DNA from 2 places in the Streptomyces sp. NPDC028635 genome. Region 1 is predicted to be linked to the other one. Evidence: riboswitches for the same ligand, from Rfam matches in the RefSeq annotation. Region 1 holds a riboswitch; the other holds the start of a gene.

The links. A riboswitch is a leader RNA that binds a small molecule or an ion and turns the genes downstream of it on or off. The one in region 1 is predicted to bind cyclic di-AMP.
Positions count from the first base shown of each region.
Region 2: it holds a riboswitch for cyclic di-AMP, as region 1 does, so the genes downstream of both, AB0E88_RS06835 (M23 family metallopeptidase) here and AB0E88_RS14185 (LysM peptidoglycan-binding domain-containing M23 family metallopeptidase) in region 1, are expected to answer to the same signal.

Region 1 is NZ_JBEZWX010000010.1:193,492-198,173, reverse strand. Features, by position in the region: gene AB0E88_RS14190 (tyrosine-protein phosphatase) at 44-841, opposite strand; cyclic di-AMP (ydaO/yuaA leader) riboswitch at 1,266-1,462, shown strand; gene AB0E88_RS14185 (LysM peptidoglycan-binding domain-containing M23 family metallopeptidase) at 1,468-2,367, shown strand; gene AB0E88_RS14180 (SGNH/GDSL hydrolase family protein) at 2,652-3,437, shown strand; gene AB0E88_RS14175 (immunity 49 family protein) at 3,487-4,682, opposite strand, start outside.
Region 2 is NZ_JBEZWX010000004.1:253,018-257,699, forward strand. Features, by position in the region: gene AB0E88_RS06820 (GNAT family N-acetyltransferase) at 1-584, opposite strand, end outside; gene AB0E88_RS06825 (HPr family phosphocarrier protein) at 764-1,045, shown strand; gene AB0E88_RS06830 (GntR family transcriptional regulator) at 1,253-1,945, opposite strand; gene AB0E88_RS06835 (M23 family metallopeptidase) at 2,160-2,903, opposite strand; cyclic di-AMP (ydaO/yuaA leader) riboswitch at 2,916-3,069, opposite strand; gene AB0E88_RS06840 (pitrilysin family protein) at 3,305-4,682, opposite strand, start outside.

The DNA.
Region 1 (4,682 bases):
GACCCGGCGCCGGCCGGGCGCCGCCGCGGCTCGGGCGCGGCCGTCAGTCGAGCAGGCGTGCCCGCAGCCGCTCCCGGCTCTCGGGGGTGAGCCCGAGCCCCTGCTCCAGGTAGGCGTCGACGCCGCCCCAGGTCTCCTCGATGGTCTCCATGGCCGCCGTGAGGTACTCGGCGCGCGCGTCGAAGAGCGGGCTGAGCAGCTCCATCACCTCGGGAGTGTAGGCCGACTCCGCCGAGCCGCTGCGGCGCACCTTGTACCGGCGGTGTTTCTCGTTGGACTTCAGGTAGTCCTCGACGATGGCGTCCTTCTCCACGCCCAGGGCGAGCAGGGTGACCGCTATCGACAGGCCGGCGCGGTCCTTGCCCGCGGCGCAGTGCATCAGGGCCGGGACGTTGTCCTCGGCGAGCGCGTGCAGCACCCGGGAGTGCTCGCCGGTGCGCTCCTTGATGATCGTGCGGTAGGAGGCGATCATCCGGTTCGCGCCCTTGCCGTCGGCGAGGATGCCGCGCAGCTGGTCGAGATCCCCGTCGCGGACCATCTTCCAGAACTCCGCGCCGTCCGCCGGGTCCGACAGCGGCAGGTTGACGTTGCGCACGCCCGGCAGCTCGACGTCCGGGCCCTCGAGCTTCTGGTCGGCCGCGTTGCGGAAGTCGAAGATCGTGTGCAGCCCCAGGGAGGACAGGTACGCCGCGTCCTCGGCCGTGGCGTGGGCGAGGTGGCCGCTGCGGAACAGTACGCCGTGCCGCACCCGCCGTCCGTCGACCGTGGGCAGCCCGCCCACGTCTCGGAAGTTGCGCACTCCGGTCAGCTCGGGTTCGGTCGACGGCACCTGCTGCGTCACGAAGGGCTCCTCCCGCTCGTACCCGCCGACGCGGCTCGAATGGCCGACGGGTGCCCTTCGACGATACGACATGGATTCCCGGGGCAACCGGTTGTCCCCGCCCCCCGGCGACGGCGGTCGAATGGGACGGATATCCATCCACGTCGCATCTGGGCTTTCTGCCCGAATTGGCGCCTTCCTTCCAACTCGCAATGAATTGAGGGTCCCTGGGGGCGGGTGGCGTGAGGAGGGTCATAACGGTGACCGTCCGTCGTACGTCATGTCCACGTAATGGAGGCGTATTTCCCGGTGAATTGACGTACGGACAGCAGATCGAATGCACGCAGTGTGACGGCGTGTTCCGGTAGTGGATCACGAGAAACGCCCGTTCACGCAACCTTTCGCTTGTCCCCGTGCGTCTTGCTCGCTTACGTTCCCCACCGAATCCGGACGGACGCCGAATCCTGCCGCCGTCCGGCGCACCGCACCCACCCACCCGACGTACGGCAGGAGCGGGGGACCCACAGGTACGACCGCCTGTTCCGGTTCCCGGAACGGCTCTGGGGTGAAGCCGCGCCCAGCGCGGCCGGGCATCTCCAGCCCGAACCCGACAGCTCACCTCGCAGGCGCCGGAGAGGAAAAGCGCCATGCCCGCAAAGGGTAAGCACCGTCGTCCGAAGTCCCAGCGTTTCGCCCGCACCCTCGCCGTCGCCGGCACCGGTGGCGCCGCCCTCGCGCTGCCGCTCATGGGCGCCGCCGGTGCGCACGCCGCCACGCCGCAGACCGCCGCCCAGTCGGTGTCCGGCAAGGCCGTCCAGAGCCTGCCGTCCGCCGAGAAGAAGGCGCCGCGGTCCGGCGTGCGCGTCTACACGGTCAAGTCCGGCGACTACCTGTCGAAGATCGCGAACGAGCAGCACGTCGCCGGCGGCTGGAAGAAGCTCTACGAGGACAACCGCGAGGCCGTCGGCAGCGACCCGTCGCTCATCCACCCCGGTCTGAAGCTGACCCTCGGCAAGAAGGCCGCCGTGGCGCACAAGGCCGCGCCGTCGCACAAGAGCGAGGCGCCCGCGCACAAGCCCGCCGCCAAGGCCGCCGAGCCCGCGAAGGCCGAGCCGGCCCGGTCGGCGAGCACCGCCGCCGGCTTCACCCTTCCGGTCAGCGGCGCCACCATCGGCACCGCGTACCACACCCCCGGCAGCATGTGGGCCAGCGGCTACCACACCGGTGTCGACTTCGTCGTCCCGACCGGCACCACCGTCAAGGCCGTCGGCGCGGGCACCGTCGTCTCCGCCGGCTGGGGTGGCGCCTACGGCAACCAGGTCGTCATCAAGCTGAACGACGGCTACTACGCCCAGTACGCGCACCTGTCGCAGATCTCCGTCTCGGCCGGTCAGAGCGTCACCGCGGGTCAGCAGCTCGGCCTGTCCGGCGCGACCGGCAACGTGACCGGCCCGCACCTGCACTTCGAGATCCGCACCACGCCGGACTACGGCTCCGACGTGGACCCGGTCGCCTACCTGCGCGCCCACGGCGTCACCGTCGGCTGACCCCGCGCCGCCCCGGCGGCCACCCGTCTGACACGCCACCAAGGCCGGACCCCGACCCACGGGTGTCCGGCCTTCGGTGTGCCCGGCCTTCCGTGCCCGGTGCGGCCGGCGTCTCACGGCCGTCACGCGGCCCTCACGGCCGGGGCGCTTATTCCCGACGGGGCCGGACACCTGAAGTGGCTTATCTCACCGACCGTCAACCCCTGCCTACGGTCGCGTAGGTCACATTGCAGGGTGAATCATGGTCTGCCGTGGCAGACGATTCGAAGAGTGACAGCAGAGCAGTGATCGGGTCGTACGTGGCGGTGGGGGACAGCTTCACCGAGGGCGTCGGTGACCCCGGCCCCGACGGGCAGTTCGTGGGCTGGGCCGACCGTTTCGCCGTACTCCTCGCCGACCGGCGGCCCGAGGGAGACTTCACCTACACGAACCTCGCGGTGCGCGGCAAACTCCTCGACCAGATCGTGGCCGACCAGGTCCCGAGGGCCGTCGAACTCGCCCCCGATCTCGTGTCGTTCTGTGCCGGCGGCAACGACATCATCCGCCCCGGCACCGACCCCGACGAGGTCGCCGAGCGGTTCGAGAGGGCGGTCGCGCAGCTCGCCGCCGTGGCCGGCACGGTCATGGTGACGACCGGCTTCGACACCCGGGGGGTCCCGCTGCTCAAGCATCTGCGCGGCAAGATCGCCACCTACAACGGGCACGTCCGGGCGATCGCCGACCGTTACGGCTGCCCGGTGCTCGACCTGTGGTCGCTGAAGTCCGTGCAGGACCGGCGCGCCTGGGACGGCGACCGGCTGCACCTGTCGCCCGAGGGGCACACGCGTGTGGCGCTGCGGGCCGGCCAGGCGCTCGGCCTGAGGATCCCGGCCGATCCCGAGCAGCCCTGGCCGCCGCTGCCGCCGCGCGGCACGCTCGAGGTGCGGCGCGACGACGTGCACTGGGCGCGCGAGTACCTGGTGCCGTGGATCGGGCGGCGTCTGCGCGGCGAGTCCTCCGGCGACCATGTGACGGCCAAGGGCACCCTGTCCCCGGACGACATCAAGATGCGCATCGCAGCCGTCGCCTGAGCCGCGCCGCGAGGGGCGGTGCCGTACCGCGACCGCCCCTCGCCCGCCGTCAGGTCGGGAACTCCCCGTACCAGGAACCCAGGACGAGATGCCTGGGCACGTACGGCGACGAGGTGTCCACCGGGAAGCCCGAGTCGTGGGCCACGCAGGCGAGTGCCAGCGGGCCCAGGGCGACCTGGGCACGCGGGTCGCCGGAGCCCTGCCAGTAACGGGCGTGGTGCGCGAGCGCCTCGGTGAGGGCGGCCGCGAACTTCTCCTCGTCGCGTGCGATGAACCGGTGGAACAGCGCGATCGGCTGGTAGTCGACCAGGTTCAGCAAGTCGTCCGGCGTACGGGTCGCCACCTGCGGGTCGGACGCCTGGATCGTGGCGATCAGCCGGTCGGCGACCTCGTCCATGGGGCGCCGCCCGATGAAGGCCTGCAGGGTGCCGATCCAGTGGAAGAGGTAGTCGTCCGCGTCACCGGCCCGGCGCAGCGCCTCCACCGGCACCTGGCTCAGCCGCGTCAGCCGCTCGCCCTCCCGGCACACCAGCGCCAGCCAGAACGCCTCCAGCCAGGCCCGCCCGTCGCCCTGCGGAGCCTCGGGCGTGGCGAACAGCGCGGTGCCCTCCTGCATGGCGCGCACCCATGCCTCCCAGCTCTGCAGCGTCCCCGCGGTGGGGTCGTCGGCGGCCTGGGCGTGGGCGTGCGCGAGCGCCGCGGCGAAGGGGGAGGGCTTCGGGGCGCCGCGCAGCCCCTTCATCAGGTCCAGCAGCTCCTTCGGGGCCTGCACGGACAGCGAGCGCGTCCGGTCGTCGATGTGCGTGAGACACACCAGCCGTCCGCGGTGCCACCAGTACAGCCGCGGGGTCAGCGAGCCCGGCCCGTCCTGGCAGGCGCCCAGCGCGTAGGCGCCCAGGTCGTTGACCGCGTCCACGACCGTGCCGTCCACGATCGGATGGAACGCCAGCAGATGCCGTGTCGGTACGGCCACCAGCGCGCCGGCCTCCGGCAGGTCCCGGCCGGTCACCTCCCGCACCAGCTCCGGCAGCACCAGCGCCTTGCCGGCGACGAAGTGCGAGTCGCCGTGGACCGAGTGCAGCACCGCCCCCGACGCGGTGCGCACCTCCTCGTGCCGCACGGGCTCCGCGAGCAGGTTGGCCCGGCCCGCCGCCCACAGCCGATCGGCGCCCGCCCGGGCCACGTCGCCGTCGTGCAGGACGCGCACCGAGTCGTCGGTGTCCAGGGCGAGGGCCGCGAGGAGTC
Region 2 (4,682 bases), on a different contig from region 1:
TACTGCACGGCGAGGGAGCGCTCGGTGGGCTCCAGGTCGAACTCCAGGCGCACCACGCCGTCCTCGAAGCTGCGCTTCTGGGTGTACCCGGCGTCAGTGAACACCTTGATCATCTTGTTGTTGGCGGGCAGCACCTCGGCGGCGAAGCGGCGGATGCCGCGCTCGCGGGCGACGGCGCCGATGTGTTCGAGCAGTGCGGAGGCGACCCCGCGGCCCTGGTGGGCGTCCTGGACGAGGAAGGCGACCTCGGCCTCGTCGGCGGGTACGGACGCGGGCATTCCGTTCGGGCCGATCCGGTCGTAGCGTACGGTTGCGATGAACTCGCCGCCGATCGTGGCCGCGAGTCCCACCCTGTCCACAAAGTCGTGGTGTGTGAAGCGGTGGACGTCCTTCGCGGACAGACGCGGGTAGGGGGCGAAGAAGCGGTAGTACTTCGACTCGTCCGACACCTGCTCGTAGAAGCTGACCAAGCGGTCCGCGTCATCGACGGTGATGGGGCGGATCCGCGCGGTGCCGCCGTCGCGCAGCACCACGTCGGCCTCCCAGTGGGCGGGGTACTCCTGCCTGTCCGACGCGCTCTGCATGGGGCCCAGAGTACGGCTCGCGTACGACAACGGCGCGGGGCACTCTGTGGAGGACGGATGCCGGGTCGAGGCCGAGGCCCGGTGATCGCGTCCGAAGGGGTCGCAGGACCTCTTCGGGCATGCTTCACCATATGGGAAACTGGTCTAGACAACCCTGAGAAACTGAAGGGCAGCAACACATGGCTGAGCGCCGCGTCAACGTCGGCTGGGCCGAGGGCCTCCATGCCCGCCCCGCCTCCATCTTCGTCCGAGCCGCCACGGCCGCAGGCGTCCCGGTGACGATCGCCAAGGCCGGCGGCACCCCGGTCAACGCGGCCTCCATGCTGGCCGTCCTCGGCCTGGGCGCCCAGGGCGGCGAGGAGATCGTGCTCGCCTCCGACGCCGAGGGCGCGGACGCCGCCCTGGACCGTCTGGCGAAGCTGGTCTCCGAGGGCCTCGAGGAGCTCCCCGAGACCGTCTGAGTCACGCCTGACCGTCCGAGTCACGCACAAAGAAGCCGCGTCGGCCTTTCGAGGCCGACGCGGCCTTCTTTTCACCCCCGGCGAGACTTGGCGAACAGGAGGCGCAGGAAAACAGAAGGCGGAGGAAATAGGAGGCGCCCGGGAAAGAAAAGGAGGGCAGCCCTTTCAGCGGGCGAGTACTCCCTCTCTTTGTATACGGCGCTCACGTTAATTCCGCAGGCTCCACGTGTTTACGGGATGTTGCGAACTCCTCACCGGCTCGGGCCGCTCACCGCCGAAGGAGCGCAGCCGGTGCGCGGCGGTGGAGCGCTCGGCGTGCAGGGCCGCCACGGCCCGTGCCCGCTCAGCGTCGCCGCGTGCGACCGCGTCCGCGAGCGCGCCGTGCTCGGCCCAGGACCGCACGGGGTCGGCCGACGGCTCCACGGCGTACATCCAGGCGATCTTGTGGCGCAGCTGGGTGAGCGTGGCGGTGAGCGCCTGGCTCCCGCACGCCTGCACGAGCGTCTCGTGGAACCAGCCGCCCAGGGAGCGCAGCTCGTCGCCGGTGCCGCGCCTGGCCCGCTCCTGGCCGAGCCGCACCAGGCCGCGCAGCACCTTCAGGTGCGCCTCGGAGCGCCGCTGGGCGGCGCGCGCCGCCCCGAGGGGCTCCAGCAGCATCCGCATCTCCAGCAGGTCGGCCGCCTCCTGCTCGGTGGGCTCGGCCACGCACGCGCCCGCGTGCCGTCGCGTCACGACGAAGCCCTCGGCCTCCAGGGTGCGCAGCGCTTCCCGCACCGGCACCCGGGAGACTCCGTAGCGGCGGGCGAGGAGTTCCTCGGTGAGCCGGCTGCCGCGTTCATGGACACCGGCGACGATGTCGTCCCGGATCGCCGTGCACACCGAGTGCGCCGGAATTCGCATGTCCGACCTCCGCCTTGATCCCCGTGAAACGCCGACGATGGACGCGTGTTCCGTGACTCTATTCCAAGGGGGCGGAATTTCCGACGGCGAGCCGGATTCCATGGATATTTTTTGGTCACCTGCCGGTTTTCTCCCGGGGACGAGGAGCCGGGAAACGCCGAAAGCCCCGGCGCGGTGCGCCGGGGCTTCCTGGGGCTGATGCCGTGCTGGTGCGTCAGACGTTCACGCCGTGCGCGCGCAGATAGGCGACCGGGTCCATGTCGGAGCCGTACTCGGGGCTGGTGCGCGCCTCGAAGTGCAGGTGCGGCCCGGTGGTGTTGCCGGTGTCGCCGGACAGACCGATCTGCTGGCCGGTGACGACCTGCTGGCCCACGACGACGCCGATCGACGACAGGTGCCCGTACTGGGTGTACGTGCCGTCGTGCATGCGGATGACGATCTGGTTGCCGTAGGCGCCGCCCCAGCCGGTCTCGACGACGGTGCCGTAGCCCACCGCGTGCACCGTGGTGCCGGTGGCGGCGTGGAAGTCGATGCCGGTGTGGTGGCCGGAGGACCACAGGGAGCTGCTGGCCTCGTAGCCGGTGGAGACGTAGGAGTGAGCGATCGGGGCCGTGAAGCTGTTCAGGCGCTTGCGCTCGGCCTCCCGGGCGGCACGCTCCCTGGCCTCGTGGGCCCGCGCGGCGGCGGCCTCACGGGCGGCCTGCTCGATGGCCGCCTGCTCGGCGGCCTGCTTCTGGGCCTCGGCCTGGGCGTCGATCTGCGCGGCGACCGCGTCGTCGACGCTGATGACGGGGAGCAGACCGGTGTGCTCGGCGGAGGTGTCGGCGGCGAGGGCGGGGGCCGCGAGGGTGCCGATGACGCCGGTGGTGGTGAGCGCGGCGATACCCGCGGCCTGCGCGGTGGTGCGCTTCATCCGGCTGGGACGACGGTGCTTCCCGGTGGCGCTGACGAACGCCATGTGGTGGCTTGTCCTTTCCTTCCCTCTCGCCTACCGGGTTAGCTGACGGGTTCGGAGCAGGAAGGTCTCCTACGGGCACCCTCGCGGGCGCCCGATTCACCCCAGGGACGTGTGGGTCCCCGGCTCCCCTGGCTCGCGCCGTACGGGGACTCGGCGATGACTGTCCGGTGCCGCGGGTGCGGCGCACTGCCTGACGAACAGCCCGGACGAAGCTACGGTGATCGACCTTCAGTCCTCAAACGAATCAGGGGTTTTGTAAGCCATCCCACAGGCCAGACAGGCAACCTCCGCCCCAATTCGGGCATATGGGGGATGCCGCGCCTTGGATCATAAACAGGCCGGCAGGCACGGCAAGGGCCCTGGTGCTCCGTCAGACACCAGGGCCCCACGCGCGTGTGCGGCTACTCCGCGCTCACCACGGTGACATCGCCGATACCGAGGGCCTCGACGGGCTCCTTGATCTGCGCGGCGTCACCGACGAGGACGGTCACCAGCCGGTCCACCGGGAAGGCGTTCACGACCGCCGCCGTGGCCTCCACCGTGCCGGTCGCGGCGAGCTGCCGGTACAGCGTGGCCTGGTAGTCGTCGGGCAGGTGCTGCTCGACCTGGTCGGCGAGCGTGCCCGCGACGGCGGCGGCGGTCTCGTACTTCAGCGGGGCCACCCCGACGAGGTTCTGCACGGCGACATCGCGCTCGGTCTCGGTCAGGCCGCCCTCCGCCAGGGTGCGCAGCACCTTGAAGAGGTCGTCCAGCGCCGGGCCGGTGTTCGGCGTGTCCACGGAGCCGCTGATGGCGAGCATCGCCGCGCCCGTGCCGTCGGGGGCGGAGCGCAGCACCTGGCTGAAGGCGCGCACGCCGTAGGTGTAGCCCTTCTCCTCGCGCAGGACCCGGTCCAGGCGGGAGGTGAGGGTGCCGCCCAGGCAGTAGGTGCCGAGCACCTGCGCGGGCCATACGCGGTCGTGCCGGTCGGGGCCGATCCGGCCGATGAGCAGCTGCGTCTGGACGGCGCCCGGGCGGTCGACGATGACGACCCGGCCGGTGTCGTCGGCGGTCACCGCCGGCACGGGGCGCGGCTCGGTGCGCGAGCCGGTCCAGGCGCCCAGGGTGTCGCCGAGGAGGTCGTCGAGGTCGAGGCCGGTCAGGTCACCGACGACCACCGCGGTGGCGGTGGCGGGGCGCACGTGCCGCTCGTAGAAGGCGCGCACGGCGGCCGCGTCGACGGCCGCGACGGTCTCCTCGGTGCCCTGGCGGGGGCGCGACATGCGCGAGGACGCCGGGAAGAGCTGCTTGGACAGCTCCTTGGCCGCGCGGCGGGCGGGGCTGGCCAGCTCGTGCGGGATCTCGTCCAGGCGGTTGCGCACCAGCCGTTCGATCTCGCTGTCGGCGAACGCGGGGGCCCTCAGGGCGTCGGCGATCAGGCCGAGGCCCTTGGCCAGCCGGGAGGCGGGGACCTCCAGGCTGAGGCGGACACCCGGGTGGTCGGCGTGCGCGTCGAGGGTGGCGCCGGCCCGCTCCAGCTCGGCGGCGAACTCCTCCGCGGAGTGCTTGTCGGTGCCTTCGGAGAAGGCGCGCGCCATGATCGTGGCGACGCCGTCCAGGCCCGCCGGTTCGGCGTCCAGGGGGGCGTCCAGGAGCACCTCCACGGCGACGACCTGCTGGCCGGGGCGGTGGCAGCGCAGCACCGTCAGGCCGTTGCCGAGCGTGCCGCGCTCGGGAGCCGGGAACGCCCACGGCTTGGCCTCGCCCGCCTGGGGCTGGGGGTGGAAGTCCATCGTGGCG